Regions from separate parts of the Drancourtella sp. An57 genome, predicted to be linked through region 1. Evidence: a T-box and tRNA genes for the amino acid it is inferred to sense, from the RefSeq annotation. Region 1 holds a T-box; the other holds one or more tRNA genes.
What was found. The T-box of region 1 lies ahead of metG (methionine--tRNA ligase). A T-box ahead of a tRNA ligase gene usually reads a tRNA of that ligase, here a tRNA-Met.
Positions count from the first base shown of each region.

Region 1 (7,715 bases):
TAGATTCCGATATCCACACAGAATACCATGCCAGGCTGGATGATGGCGTCTCTTGCGGATACGACATCGTGGGTGTCAAATCCGACATGATGCGCTCCGCCATGCCACATATAGGTTCCGATATCATCAAAGCTCTTGCATACGCCTGCTTCTTTCAGCTGCTCGAAGCAGTAGCGGCGGATCTCCGCATCCACTTCTTTCATCGGGATGCCCGGTTTCAGCATGGAGAACATGTGCTCGGAAGTCTTGTACTGACACTCGAAGAGGAGTTTCTGTCTGGAGGAATACTTTCCGTTGCAAGGCCATCCTCTGGATACGTCTGTCAGCTCATTGTCCCAGCGTACACCTACATCATTGAGCACGATATCGCCGTCCATAGCCTGTCCGCGGTATCCATAATAATGGATGCAGAAGTTATTCTTTCCAGCGCTGATAATGGACGGGAATCCCGCCTCCAGAACGCCGTGCTGTGCCAGTGCATAATCATACTCTGCCTTATACTGGTATTCATACATACCCGGTTTGGAATGTGTCATCATGGCAAGAATTCCGGCTTTTGTGATTTCCTGCGCTTTTTCCATCGCACGGATCTCACACGGTTTCTTGATGAGACGGAGCATCTTCATGATCGGCAGGGAATTTTCGATCGGCATGGATGGATATTCCTGCTTCAGGAATGCTTCCATGCTGTCTGCCGCGCTGACAACAACCTGTCCTTCCATCCGGTCAATGTCCAGATACACCTTCTGGATCCGTCCAGAAGTCAGCACCTTTTTCAGCTCTTCTTCAAATGTCTCTTTGTAGGCAAAGCTGGAAATCATGGAGACTGCTTCTATCTCTTCCGGTTTCATTCTGCTTCCGGTCCATCTCTCCTCAATCAGGTTTGGCGGAAGAATAAACAGGGTTTCCCTGTATCCTGATGCATCTTTCTCCATCATAAGGACGGTATCTTTCTGCTCCATTCCGGTCAGATAAACAAAGTTCCGGTTCGCGAAGTAGCCATAGTCCTCATCAGCCGTCTTACGGACCGGGCTTCCGCTGAAGAACAGGGCAAGGCTGCCCGGCTCCAGCTTCTCCATAAACGCATCTCTGTTTCCCTTGTAAAATTGTGGTTCCATTGATCGTTTCCCTCCATTTCGTTTGTACTTTAGTCTAGTACCATTTTAGCACAAACACTCGATAGAATCACTGTTTTTTCCTATGATTTTCCTATAATATTTCTAGCAGATTTCCGCTCCTGCCGGAACGTCTTTTTCAGGCTGCATCAGTACGATGTTTCCATTTTCATCTTCCGCACAGAGAATCATTCCTTCGGAAAGCACGCCTGCCAGCTTCGCCGGTTTCAGGTTGACAAGAACCATGACTTTCTTTCCGACCATCTCTTCCGGTGAGTACCATTTCTTGATTCCGGACACGATCTGTTTTACCTGGCTTCCGATCTTCACCTGAGAGCAGAGAAGTTTTTTGGACTTCGGAACTTCCTCACATTTGATGATTTCGCCTACCTGGAACTGCATTTTCATGAAATCATCGTAGGAGATTTCCGGTTTTGCCTCGATATCGATCACCGGACCTTCCTCTTCCTGCGGTGCTTCTTCCGGCTGTGCAGGATGAAGTTTCTCTACTTCTTCCATCACTTCTTTGATATCTCTTCTTGCAAAAAGAATCTCCGGCTTGTCTGTCACATGGCCGTCTCCAAGCTGTGCGAGGATCTTTTCGGCTGTCTCCGGCATATATGGTGCAAGCAGTTTTGCTCCTTCGGAGATGCTTGTAATCAGGTTGTAAAGCACTGTCTCAAGACGGTCTTTCTTATCCTCTTCTTTTGCAAGTGCCCATGGCATTGTTTCATCGATATATTTGTTGCAGCGTTTGAAAAGATTGAAAATCTCTGTGATGGCGTCTGCCACTCTCAGGTCTTCCATCTTGGCGTCCACTTTGCCGGATGTCTCTTCTGTCACACGCTTCAGGTCTGCATCTACTTCTTCTGCCACGCCTTTATCTGTCACTGTTCCGCCAAAATACTTATTTGTCATGGAAACAGTTCTGTTTACAAGGTTTCCTAATGTATTGGCAAGGTCAGAGTTCATTCTCTCTACCATCAGTTCCCATGTGATGACACCATCGTTGTCAAACGGCATTTCGTGAAGCACAAAATAACGTACTGCATCCACACCGAACAGGTTGACAAGCTCATCCGCGTAAATCACATTTCCTTTGGATTTACTCATCTTGCCGTCTCCCTGCAGAAGCCACGGATGACCAAATACCTGCTTCGGAAGCGGAAGATCCAGCGCCATCAGGAAAATCGGCCAGTAAATCGTATGGAAACGGATAATATCCTTTCCGATCAGGTGCAGGTCTGCCGGCCAGTTCTTATTGAAAAGCTCAGAGCTGTTGCCGTCCGCATCGTATCCGATTCCGGTGATGTAGTTGGTCAGCGCATCCAGCCATACATAAACGACATGTTTCGGATCAAAGTCTACCGGGATTCCCCACTTAAATGACGTCCTGGATACACAAAGATCCTGAAGTCCCGGAAGAAGGAAATTGTTCATCATCTCGTTTTTCCGCGCAACCGGCTGAATAAATTCCGGATGCTCGTTGATATGCTGGATCAGGCGGTCCGCATATTTGCTCATTTTGAAGAAGTATGCTTCTTCTTTTGCCGGTGTACACGGACGTCCACAGTCCGGACATTTACCGTCCACAAGCTGGGACTCGGTAAAGAAGGATTCGCACGGAGTACAGTACATTCCTTCATAGTATCCTTTATAAATGTCTCCCTGATCATACAGCTTTTTGAAGATCTTCTGCACCTGTTTCTCATGGTAGTCATCCGTTGTACGGATAAAATGATCGTATGATGTGTTCATCATGTCAGCGATCTCTTTCACCTGGGCAGCTACTTTGTCCACGTACTCCTTCGGAGTCACGCCTGCTTCCTCCGCCTTCAGCTCGATCTTCTGTCCATGTTCATCTGTTCCGGTCTGGAAATAGACATCGTAGCCCTTGCTTCTTTTGTATCTTGCGATTGCGTCCGCAAGCACAAACTCATACGTATTTCCGATATGCGGTTTGCCGGATGTGTAGGCAATCGCAGTCGTGATATAATACTTTTCTTTTTCATTACAATTACTGCACATAGATTTTTCTCTCCTTTTTTAATAAACGCTAAAATCAGCTTCACCTGTTGATACGGTCCACCAGTCAACGCTACAAAATAAACATAGAGTTCCGCTTGCGGAACTCTCGCGCCGAGTGCGGTCGCGTCAGCGACAAATTTCTGCCTCGCACGAGTGCGCATCCCGCGGAGCGTTTTTATTTAACAGGGAACAAAGTTTCCTGTTAAATAAAAAGCCTTCCGGGGATATTTCCCCGGAAGGCGAATCCGCGTTACCACTTCCGTTTATCTGCCCCTCGCAGGACAGACCTCTGCGAGTGCCGGACGGCACCCTCCGCTGTAACGGGCGGAACCCATCATGAATTATCACGGTCATCCGTGTTCATCCATGCCGCTCTGAAGCCATCTTCCATCTTCCTTTCTCCATCCCTCTCAGCATCCGGGAATTCTCTGTAAGATTCCAGAACATGTACTCTCTTCTTCTACGCGTTTGCTTATGTAGTAAAAATGGTAGCATAGAAATTTTTGAAAGTCAAGATTTAACAATCCACTTCCCTTTTCGATTGGTTCCTACTCTTTCAATTACTCCCTTTTCTTTCATTTTTTTGATATAGTACTTCAACGTATTTTTATTTAAATTCAGTTTTTCAGCCATTTGTTTTTGAGAAAGAAACGGATTCTGTTCTATCAGTTCCATAATATTTTTTTCAGGATCATTTTCTTTAGACTGGGTGGTTTGGGTGACTGACTGGGTGGTTTGGGTGACTGACTGGGTGGTCTGTTCTTCTCTATTTCCCTCATCCAATGGTACAATAATTTTAAATATATCTCCTTCAATAAACTCGGGATCATTTCCAGAATAAAATTTACTATATTTAAATAAATTTCTTACACCAGAAGCTGATCCGCATAACCAATATTTCTAAAAAAGGATGCGATAATTGGATTTTTGGGTATTGGTTCCATATTATCCGGTGTAATCACAATATTTTGAGAAGCACGATTGGCATTCTCCACATACATCCGTTCCTTTTCTATTACAAATTTTGCCTGATAAGAGCTTGTATATTCACGATGGATCAATGTATTCGCAATCATCTCACGGGTGATAATATTTCTCAGACTCTTACGTTGGTCATCTTCGAGAAAAAATTTATCCAGCAAATGCTTGCGCCCAAATTCCATTAAACGCTCATAGCTTTCTATCAAATTTGTCTGGATGATTTCTCTGTCATCATAACGATCAATGTTTACTCTGCGTAAAAGCGCATCTGTCACATAGGCCGGTACAATGTCTAAAATTACATCGTCTTTTCCAAGAAGCATAACCGCTGCCAGATTGAATCCCTGCTCACCAGTTACACGATCAATAGAATATAATCTCGCACTTTTCAACAATTCATCATCTGTCATACGGCTCCACGGATGTCCGCTTCCGTTACTCTGATTTTCTGCCATAATACGAAGTTTAGGAAGCATATCAATCCGCAAATCCTCTTTCTTTACATATGGGTATAGTTTTCGTTCCGTAAAAATCTCTTGTTTACGGATATACATTTGTGCAATTTGGGAAGTTGCAGTTACTTTCACATCCGCATCATCAATCCGGTCATAAATTATTTTCTTGTAACTATGAACCTCGGCACTTGGTAAAACATGAATATGAATAATTGTCTTGCCCTCATATTTCAGGACTTTGGGTGACAAATAAACTGTAGGTGTAAACAACGCCGGATTGCTGACACAGCTTATAAAGTTTCTGACCATATCAGCTGCCGCATTTTCCGGCACCCCTAAAACAGTTCCATCATCCAGTACGCCTAAAAAAATGTCTCCTCCAAAACGGTTCAGAAAAGAGCATACTGTTTCATATACATCGCTTTCAATACCATTCCCACAACGCTTGAATTCCACTGCGATGGTTTCTCCTATGTCCAGTATTTCCTTAATCGCTTTTGAATCCACAGCCTCGCCTCCTTATTCCGTCACTTTCCCTCCGTAGTACACCAGTCCTACAACGCCCGGTCCTGCGTGTGTGCCTATGCTTGGGCTGACATCGTTGATAACGACATCCTCAAATCCAAGATCGTTTACCATTTTCTTCACTGCGAGGGCATCCTCCATGCAGTCTCCGTGAAGGATTGCCACTTTACGGTCTTTTCCGTAATGTTCCGGATCCAGCGACTTTTCCATGTTGGTGACAAGTGTTTTCAGCGCCTTCTTCCGCCCGCGGACAGTGCCGTCGGATTTCAGTTCTCCTGATGCCGTTATACGAAGAAGCGGCTTGATGTTGATCATGCTGCCGACAATCGCAGTCGTTTTGGAGACACGTCCTCCTCTTTGAAGATGGTGCAGATCATCCACGGTAAACCAGACATTGATATGGCTTCGTTCTTCATTCAGTACTGTCAGGACTTCCTGCATTGCTTTCCCCTGCTCCCTTAATTCTGCCGCCCGGTACACTGACAGACCTTCGCCGAGGGATGCATTCAGGGAGTCAAAGATCTCGATTTTCCTGTCCGGATACTCATCGAGCAGCTCCCTTGCCACCATGCGCACGTTGTTATAGCTGCCGCTCAATGCGCTGGAAAATGCGATGTGGAGAATATCTTTTTCTTCTTTTAAAACCGTCTCAAATTTTTCCCGGATGACTGCCGGATTGTTTGCCATGGATTTCGGAAGTTCTCCCTTCCTCATCGTCTCATAAAATTCATGCGGGGACATGTTTTTCTCATCTCCGTAAACCTCATCTCCGAATGCGTAGTACTGCGGGATCACCGGGATTCCATATTTTTTCAGGGCCTCAGCCGGCACATCCGAATTTGAATCTGTTGTAATCGTGTAGTCCATCGTTGTTCTGCCTCCTCATTTCATCTCTTTTCTCTAACTTTGTTTTCTCCGCTTGATCACTTTCAGTCTTGTAAATTCTTCTCTGTCTTTTTCTTCCAGTGCGTTGCTGATGCTTGATACAAGCTGTGTATACATCGGGATAGTGATGTTCTGCAGCGCATTGGCTCTCTTCTGCGTCTTTTTAATATTGGAAGCAAGCCGGTAAGCCGCATTCTCCACCATGGAAAGCTTCACCGTCAAATCTTTCACCTTCCGGAAAGCTTCCGCCGCCCGGTCCGCGGACTCTTTTGTCGCGCTGAACGCATAAGTCGGAACCGGTGTCTTCGGTGTATATTTCACATGCGGGATCTCCGTTCCCATGATACTTCTTGTCTGGATCACGATCGAATCTTCGATCGGAACCGTATATGCGATCTGGGAGATCGTATTGATCCCGTTTTCAATATTTGCCTTCTGAAGACATTGATACGCATAGGTAAATGTGCTGTCAATCTCCTCCTGAATGGTGCGGGCCTGATCGATCAGATCCATCAGTTCCCGGATCAGAATGTTTCTCTTTTTATCCATCAGTTCATATCCCTGCTTCGCAAGCGCAAGAGAATTCTTCGCAAGCATCAGGTTGCCTTTTGTCGGAAATGTCCGTGGATCCAACAGCCTCACCCCTTTACATTTCTTTATTTGCTACAGAGCCCGGACTCGCACTCGTGGTGACACCTTCATCCCGTTTTGTCGGATGATAGTATTTGTCCAGAATCTTCGTATTAACACGGTCCAGCTCCTCTCTCGGAAGCCGTCCAAGAAGCTCCCATCCAAGATCCAGTGTCTCCTCGATGGTACGGTTTTCCTCCGGACCCTGACCGATGTATTTCTCTTCAAATTCCTTTCCAAACGCAAGGTATTCTTTATCGATCGGGGAAAGTTCGTCCTCTCCGATAACCGATGCCAGATTTCTTGCGTCCCCCACTTTTGCGTAGGCGGAAAACAGCTGGTTTGCCAGATCCTGATGATCCTCCCTTGTGTAACCCTCTCCGATTCCGTCTTTCATCAGACGGGACAGGGACGGCAGGACGCTGATCGGCGGATAAATGGACTGACCGTTTAAGTTCCGGTCCAGTACTATCTGGCCTTCTGTAATATATCCGGTCAGGTCCGGGATCGGGTGGGTAATATCATCGTTCGGCATCGTCAGAATCGGAATCTGCGTTACCGAACCGCCTGCGCCCTCCACGATGCCTGCTCTCTCATAGATTGCAGCAAGTTCACTGTACAGATAACCCGGAAAGCCCTTCCGGCTTGGGATCTCTCCTTTGGAGGAGGACACCTCACGCATGGCCTCGGCAAAGGATGTCATATCCGTCAGGATGACAAGGATATGCATGTTCTGCTCAAAGGCCAGATACTCTGCAACCGTCAGCGCTACTTTCGGCGTAATCAGACGTTCCACCACCGGATCGTTTGCCAGATTCAGGAACATGGCCACATGGTCTGCCACGCCGCTCTCCTCAAAAGTTCTGCGGAAAAAGTCCGCCACGTCGTGTTTGACTCCCATGGCCGCAAAGACAATGGCAAACTCTTCACCGGAATCCTCTCCCAGAGACGCCTGCTTGACGATCTGCGCTGCAAGCTGGTCGTGAGGCAGTCCGTTTCCGGAAAAAATCGGCAGCTTCTGTCCTCGAATCAGCGTAGTCAGGCCATCGATTGCCGAAATCCCGGTACGAATATAGTTCCTCGGATATTCCCGTTT
Region 1 is NZ_NFHY01000013.1:53,225-60,939, forward strand. It holds gene B5G11_RS11545 (aminopeptidase P N-terminal domain-containing protein) at 1-1,118, opposite strand, end outside; gene metG (methionine--tRNA ligase) at 1,221-3,143, opposite strand; T-box leader at 3,376-3,615, opposite strand; gene B5G11_RS16805 (winged helix-turn-helix domain-containing protein) at 3,654-3,926, opposite strand; gene B5G11_RS11555 (RNA-binding domain-containing protein) at 4,010-5,086, opposite strand; gene B5G11_RS11560 (DegV family protein) at 5,099-5,971, opposite strand; gene B5G11_RS11565 (V-type ATP synthase subunit D) at 6,005-6,622, opposite strand; gene B5G11_RS11570 (V-type ATP synthase subunit B) at 6,636-7,715, opposite strand, start outside.

Region 2 (7,715 bases), on a different contig from region 1:
CCCGTATCACGGAGCAGTTTATGCAGTGACCGAGTCCATCGCAAAGATCGTAGCTTCCGGCGGAGATTACCGGAAAATCCGCTTCACATTCCAGGAGTATTTCCGCAGAATGACAGAAGATCCGAAACGCTGGAGTCAGCCGTTTGCGGCACTCCTTGGTGCATACAGCGCACAGATCGGATACGGACTTCCATCCATCGGAGGAAAGGACAGTATGTCCGGAACCTTCCAGGATATCGATGTACCTCCGACACTGGTTTCCTTTGCTGTGGACATTGCGAAGGTTGGAGACATTATTACACCGGAACTCAAAGCAGCAGGCAATAAGCTTGTATGGCTTCGGATTGAGAAAGACCAGTACAGCCTCCCGGTTTACAGCCAGACAATGGATCAGTACGGCAAGTTCCGCGAGGACATTCAGAATGGAAACATTGTTTCCGCGTACGCTCTGGACCGCCACGGTATTGCTGCGGCTGTCAGCAAGATGGCATTCGGAAACGGCATGGGTGTCAAGATTGAGCATAATGTAGACCCGAGAGATTTCTTTGCTCCGGGATTTGGAGATATTATCGCAGAAGTACCGGCAGACAAAGTCGGAAAACTTGCGATTACATATACAGTGATCGGTGAAGTGACAGATAACGGTACCTTCTCTTATGGAAATACGGAAATTACACTTGCAGAAGCAGAGTCAGCATGGAAAGCACCTCTGGAAAAGGTATTTGCAACCGTTTCAGGTGAAGAATCAGCACCGGAGTCCGTATATGTGGCGCCGGCAGATCCGGAAGCACGTATCACGGAAGACGGATGCTACGATACAAAGAAAGTTCACATCTGCTCCCACAAGATTGCGCAGCCGACTGTCTTTATTCCGGTATTCCCGGGAACAAACTGCGAGTACGACAGTGCAAAGGCATTTGAGCGCGCAGGTGCTAAGGTGATTACAAAGGTATTCCGGAATCTGGATGCGGCAGATATCCGCGATTCTGTAGCTGAGTTTGAAAAGGCAATCGGACAATCTCAGATTATTATGTTCCCGGGCGGATTCTCCGCAGGAGATGAGCCGGACGGATCTGCGAAGTTCTTTGCGACTGCATTCCAGAACGCAAAGATGAAAGAAGCAGTAGAGAAGCTCTTAAATGAAAGAGACGGTCTTGCGCTTGGTATCTGTAACGGATTCCAGACACTGATCAAACTGGGCCTTGTTCCGCACGGCAAGATTGTCGGACAGACAGAAGACGCGCCGACATTGACATACAATACCATTGGACGTCATATTTCCAAGATGGTTTACACAAAAGTAGTTACAAACAAGTCCCCATGGCTTCAGATGGCAGAGCTTGGCGGAGTTTATACAAACCCGGCTTCCCACGGGGAGGGACGTTTTGTTGCAAATGAAGAATGGCTTAATACCCTCTTTGCAAACGGACAGGTAGCGACACAGTACTGCGATCTGGACGGAAATGTAACGATGGACGAGGAATGGAATGTTAACGGTTCCTACCGCGCGATCGAAGGTATCACAAGCCCGGACGGACGTGTACTTGGCAAGATGGCACATTCCGAGCGTAGAGCGGATGGTGTGGCAATCAATATTTACGGCGAACAGGATATGAAGATCTTTGAATCCGGCGTCGCATATTTCAAATAGGGCATATAATTGATAGAGAAAGAGGACAGTTCAGAGCAGGATTTGTCCTCTTTCCGTTTCCCTTGAGTATTTGACAGAAGAAAACACGATGATTATAATGTAAGCGTAAAATTGCTTAATGGTTTTATTAAGGGAGGGACAGATATGCCGTCCAGTAAGATCGGAAAATATATTTCTATTCTAAACCGTCAGTCACAGAAGTATCTGCACCATCTGGTGGAGCAGTACGGGATCGGCTATTCCAGCTATTATTTTGTCATGTATATTGGGGCCAATCCAAAGTGCAGCCAGAGAGAGATGTGCGATTCCATGGCCATGGATCAGGCAATGGCGACGAGAGAGATGCGTCGCCTCGAGAAAAGTGGATATATAATCAGGGAAAAACGTCCGGGAAATGCAAAAACATACGAAATTTCGCTTTCAGAAAGCGGAGAAAAACTGTATCTGAAGCTGAAAGACAAGTTGACGGAATGGTGGGGAGAACTGCTGGCCGAGAGCGAAATCGATCCGGAGCCGTTTTCCGAACAACTGCGAATACTGGCAAAAGCCGCCCATGAGAAGGCCGCGGGAATGGAAAATCAGGAAAAACGAACCAAAAAGACAAGGTAAAAAATTCTTGACAATGACATGAAAATGCTTTACAGTGTTAAAGAAGAAAAGCGATGTATGTTTATGCAGACTTTTTTAGGAAAAGAAGTAGGAGGAAGATGTTATGTCATACGTAGATGAAGTGATTGACCTTGTAGTAAAGAAAAACCCAAACGAACCGGAATTTCACCAGGCTGTCAAAGAAGTTCTGGAATCTCTCCGTGTCGTGATTGAGGCAAATGAAGATAAATACAGAAAAGAAGCGCTTCTGGAAAGACTGACAGAGCCAGAAAGACAGCTGCTCTTCCGTGTGCCGTGGGTAGACGACAACGGACAGGTACATGTCAATAAGGCATACCGGGTACAGTTCAACAGCGCAATCGGACCATACAAAGGAGGACTCAGACTCCATCCGTCTGTAAATTTAAGCATTATTAAATTCCTTGGATTTGAGCAGATTTTCAAAAACTCACTGACAGGTCTTCCAATCGGCGGAGGAAAAGGCGGATCTGACTTTGATCCAAAAGGAAAATCCGACAGAGAGATCATGGCATTCTGTCAGAGCTTCATGACAGAGCTGTGCAAATACATTGGAGCAGACACAGACGTGCCGGCCGGAGACATCGGAACAGGGGCAAGAGAGATCGGCTACATGTTCGGACAGTACAAGAGAATCCGCGGCGTATTTGAAGGCGTGCTCACAGGAAAGGGTCTGACATACGGAGGATCCCTTGTTCGTACAGAAGCAACAGGATACGGACTGCTTTACTTCACGGAAGAAATGTTAAAACTCGCAGGCAAAGACATGAAAGATAAAGTCATTGCCATCTCCGGAGCAGGAAATGTTGCGATCTATGCAGCAGAAAAAGCAGTACAGATGGGTGCAAAAGTCGTGACCATGAGCGATTCTACCGGATGGATCTACGATCCAGAAGGCATTGATCTGGATGCAGTGAAAGAAATCAAAGAAGTAAAACGCGCAAGACTGACCGAGTACAAGACATACCGTCCGAACTCCGAATACCATGAAGGCGCAGGCGTATGGTCCGTAAAATGCGACATCGCACTTCCTTGCGCAACACAGAACGAACTGCACCTTGAAGATGCAAAACAGCTTGTGGCAAACGGATGTATCGCAGTTGCAGAAGGAGCAAACATGCCGACTACAATGGAAGCAACCGAATACTTACAGGCAAATGGCGTACTCTTTGCACCTGGAAAAGCATCCAACGCCGGCGGTGTTGCAACATCCGCACTGGAAATGTCACAGAACAGCGAGCGTTTGAGCTGGTCTTTTGAAGAAGTTGATGCGAAACTGAAAAACATCATGGTAAACATCTGCCACAACGCAGCAGACGCAGCAAAGAGATACGGATGCGAAGGCAACTATGTTGTAGGAGCAAACATTGCCGGATTTGAAAAAGTAGCAGCCGCAATGGAAGCTCAGGGAATTGTTTAAAAATTTCCGCAAAATAAAGACGCAGATTCATTGAGATCCTGCTATAACAGTCTGAAACGGAAAAAGCCGCAAAGACCACCAAAAAAAGTGAAAAAATCTATGTCAAAAAAGATAAAAAAAGTGTTGACATTTATCAGATGTTAATAGTATAATAATCAAGCGGGTTGCGAAAGCGACCCGCGATATATGGGATCTTAGCTCAGCTGGGAGAGCATCTGCCTTACAAGCAGAGGGTCATAGGTTCGAGCCCTATAGGTCCCATTTCGTAAGAAATTACGAACATATGGCGGGATAGCTCAGTTGGCTAGAGCATACGGTTCATACCCGTAGTGTCGCTGGTTCGAATCCAGTTCCCGCTATTCATATGGGATCTTAGCTCAGCTGGGAGAGCATCTGCCTTACAAGCAGAGGGTCATAGGTTCGAGCCCTATAGGTCCCATTTCTTATGAAAATTACAAAACATATGGCGGGATAGCTCAGTTGGCTAGAGCATACGGTTCATACCCGTAGTGTCGCTGGTTCGAATCCAGTTCCCGCTACTACAAATTCATAAGTACAAAAAAGAGACGAAAGTCTCTTTTTTTGTTGTGTTTTACTTTCGGCGGGGACGTGTTCCGATACACAGGTACACGACGTAAATGACAAAAAAACCCCCGAAACCCGCATAAAATAAGGCAAAACTCAAATTGTCAGATTTTTTTCATCGGGGACAGGTTCCGATACACCGGAACACGTCCCCGATAATTTGGCAATAATTCTAAATAATTCTTAATATTTCTGGAATATGGTTTTTTACGTTGTATCTGGCAGACTTTTTAGATATAATATTGAAAAAATCGAACGAAAAGGGGAAGGATATGGAATTACGTTTAAATAATGTGAAGAAATCTTTTGGCAGCAAGGTGGTTTTGCATGATTGTTCCTTTGTGTTTGAAAAGGGAAAGATTTATGGGCTTCTTGGGCGTAATGGAGCTGGTAAGACGACGTTGTTTAATTGCCTGAGCGATGAGATTCAGCCGGATTCAGGGGCTGCTATGCTCTGGGACGGAGAGAGCGAGCGGGAGATAATGCCGGATGAGATTGGATATGTGTTTTCGGTGCCGGTGCTTCCGGATTTTTTGACGGGTGAAGAGTTTGTGCGGTTTTTTATGGATATTAACAGGGACAGGATTGAGCCGGGGACGAGTGCGGAAGCGTATTTTGATCTGGTGCAGATTGACCAGGAGGACAGGAAGAAGCTGATCAAGGGATATTCTCATGGAATGAAGAATAAGCTTCAGATGATTTGTTTTATGATCTCAAGGCCGCCGGTGATTCTTCTGGATGAGCCGCTGACTTCACTGGATGTAGTTGTTGCGCTGGAGATGAAGCGTCTTCTGCGCAGTATGCAGAAGGATCATGTGATCATTTTTTCTACGCATATTCTGCAGCTTGCGACGGATCTCTGTGATGAGATCGTCATTTTAAGTGACGGGAGACTCAGGCAGATCGACCATGAGATGTTGAAGCAGAAGGATTTTGAAGAACAGATCATTGAATTATTGAAGGATGAGGAAAGCCATGGTTAGAACATTACAGCAGATTATTATGTTAAAAGCAACAATTGTGACGAATACGTTCCTGTATTATCTGAAGAGACTGTGGGTGATCGGGAAGCATGTTCCGGACAGTGTGTATGGGAATCGGGAACTGAAGATGGTGCTTGCGGTGTTGTTTACAATTCTTGGTCAGGTTTTCAGTCTGGCGGGGAAGGCGCTTTACATATTTCTTTTTGCTGTCCTTCCGGCACTTTTTGCTGGTACGGCGGAAAGTGGAGTGAGATTTGACAGTCTGGTTCAGATCCTGTTCTTTTTGTCCTGTATCATGGGACCGCTTCAGGATAGTGTGGTCTTTAAAGTAACGAAAGAGAAATTTACCGCGATACGGTACATGAAAATGGATGTGGAAAAGTATACAAAGGTATATCTTCTTTACTGTTATATCCCGTTCGCATTGTATTTTCTGATTTGCATCATGACAGCTTCCTGGTTTACGGGAGGAAGTATTGCAGACGGTATATGTCTCTGGATTGTCATTGTGATGATGCGTGCTGCGGGCGAGGCGTTTCAGGTATGGCTGTATGACCGGAAAGGGATTGTGTTCTCCAGAAAAACCGGATGGGTATGGACAATTATTTTTCTGTCCGTTGCCGGTGCATATACTGTGTTCGTGCCGTGGGGACCATTTTTGACTGCAGAGAGACTGTTTCATCCTGTTTTACTTGTTCTGATTTGTATTGTGGGTGTGATTTCGGTGTGGTATATTCTGTCAGGATACCGTTGTTACCGCCGGAAACTCCACAGGACGGTAGAAGAGCAATGGCTGTTTTCTTCCATTGTCAATCAATCCACCCAGGCGGCAAATGAGAAGTCTGTGGGAATTCGGGAGCAGGATCTGCATGCAGACAGCAGAAAGATGGCGGGAGTGGAAAAGCTTCACGGCTATGAATACTTTAATGCTTTGTTTTTCCTGAGGCACAGGAGGCAGATTCTAAGACCGGTGTACTATCGTCTGGCGGCAGTCGTGGGCTTTTTTATCGCAGGTGTGATGTTCAGAGTGGGAATGCCGGAAGTAGCGTATCTGGGAGCAGAAAACCTTCCGGATTTCCTTCCGATTTTCGTTTTTGTTATGTATATGATGACGGTGGCTGACAAGGCCTGCAAGGCAATGTTTTATAATTGCGATAAAAGTATGCTGAAATTCGGTTTCTACCGGAATCCCAAGACACTTCTATCCAATTTCCGGATCCGTCTGGTAAAAATCGCGGGGTATAATCTGGTGATCGGAGCTGCAATCTGTGCAGCGGTGGCAGGATTTCGTGGAATCTGCGGTATCTGGAATTTTGGACAGAACATGTTTTTGTTTTGTGCGGCAGTACTGATGCTTTCTGTGTTCTTTACCGTGCATCACCTGTTTTTGTACTACGTATTCCAGCCGTATTCTGAAGAGATGAATGTAAAAAATCCGTTTTTTCAGGCAATTAATATGGCGGTCTATCTGATTTGTTTTCTGTGTTATGAGCTTCAGGCAAACGGTACTCTCACAGGAAATCTTCCGTTTACCGCAGGCGTGCTGGTTGTGACACTTGCCTATATTGTGGCGGCGCTCATTCTGGTGTACCGCTATGCCCCGAAAATGTTCCGCGTTAAATAATGTTCCCGAAAAATCAGTAGTTTTTGGGAAGAATATGTTAAAATAAGATGGAAAAGAGTACAATACAGGACAGATGAACGTGAAAAGGAAAGGAGGAGTCTTATTGAGAGTAGGAATGGGATATGATGTCCATAAATTGACAGAAGGAAGAGACTTGATTATCGGAGGGGTGAAGATTCCATATGAAAAGGGGCTTTTGGGTCATTCGGACGCGGACGTGCTTTTGCATGCGGTCATGGATGCGCTTCTCGGCGCCGCGGCCCTTGGAGATATCGGTCTTCACTTTCCGGATACAGACGAAACATACAAAGGAGCATCCAGCCTGAAACTTCTGGAACAGGTTGGAGAGCTTCTTGATGAACACTTATATGTGATTGAAAATATCGATGCAACAATCATTGCGCAGCGGCCAAAGATGCGTCCGCATATTGATGCCATGCGGGAAAATATTGCAAGGACGCTTGCCATTGATGTGGATCAGGTCAACATCAAGGCAACTACGGAAGAAGGTCTTGGATTTACCGGAAGCGGAGAGGGAATTTCCGCCCAGGCAGTCTGCTGCATTGAAAAGGCAACGAATTTCAGCTATGACGTGACGTGGCAGGAAGGCGGATGCCGGGGATGCCCTGTATGTCACGGTGTGTCGGATGACCGGGTGATGGAATGAAAATAAGAAAGCTGAAACAAGAGGAGCACAGAATGACCCGATCGCTCTGGGAAGAGATTTTTACGGAGGACGACGAGGCGTTTCTTGATTATTATTATCAGGTGAAAACGGCGGAGAATTCCATCTATATCATAGAAGAAGAGGACCAACCCGTCTCC
Region 2 is NZ_NFHY01000009.1:88,922-96,636, reverse strand. It holds gene B5G11_RS09055 (phosphoribosylformylglycinamidine synthase) at 1-1,651, shown strand, start outside; gene B5G11_RS09050 (MarR family winged helix-turn-helix transcriptional regulator) at 1,796-2,260, shown strand; gene gdhA (NADP-specific glutamate dehydrogenase) at 2,364-3,698, shown strand; tRNA gene B5G11_RS09040 (tRNA-Val) at 3,887-3,959, shown strand; tRNA gene B5G11_RS09035 (tRNA-Met) at 3,984-4,057, shown strand; tRNA gene B5G11_RS09030 (tRNA-Val) at 4,065-4,137, shown strand; tRNA gene B5G11_RS09025 (tRNA-Met) at 4,164-4,237, shown strand; gene B5G11_RS09020 (ABC transporter ATP-binding protein) at 4,556-5,266, shown strand; gene B5G11_RS09015 (hypothetical protein) at 5,259-6,890, shown strand; gene ispF (2-C-methyl-D-erythritol 2,4-cyclodiphosphate synthase) at 6,994-7,557, shown strand; gene B5G11_RS09005 (GNAT family N-acetyltransferase) at 7,554-7,715, shown strand, end outside.
Region 2: it encodes a tRNA-Met, which carries the amino acid that the T-box ahead of metG (methionine--tRNA ligase) is inferred to sense. The anticodon was not compared.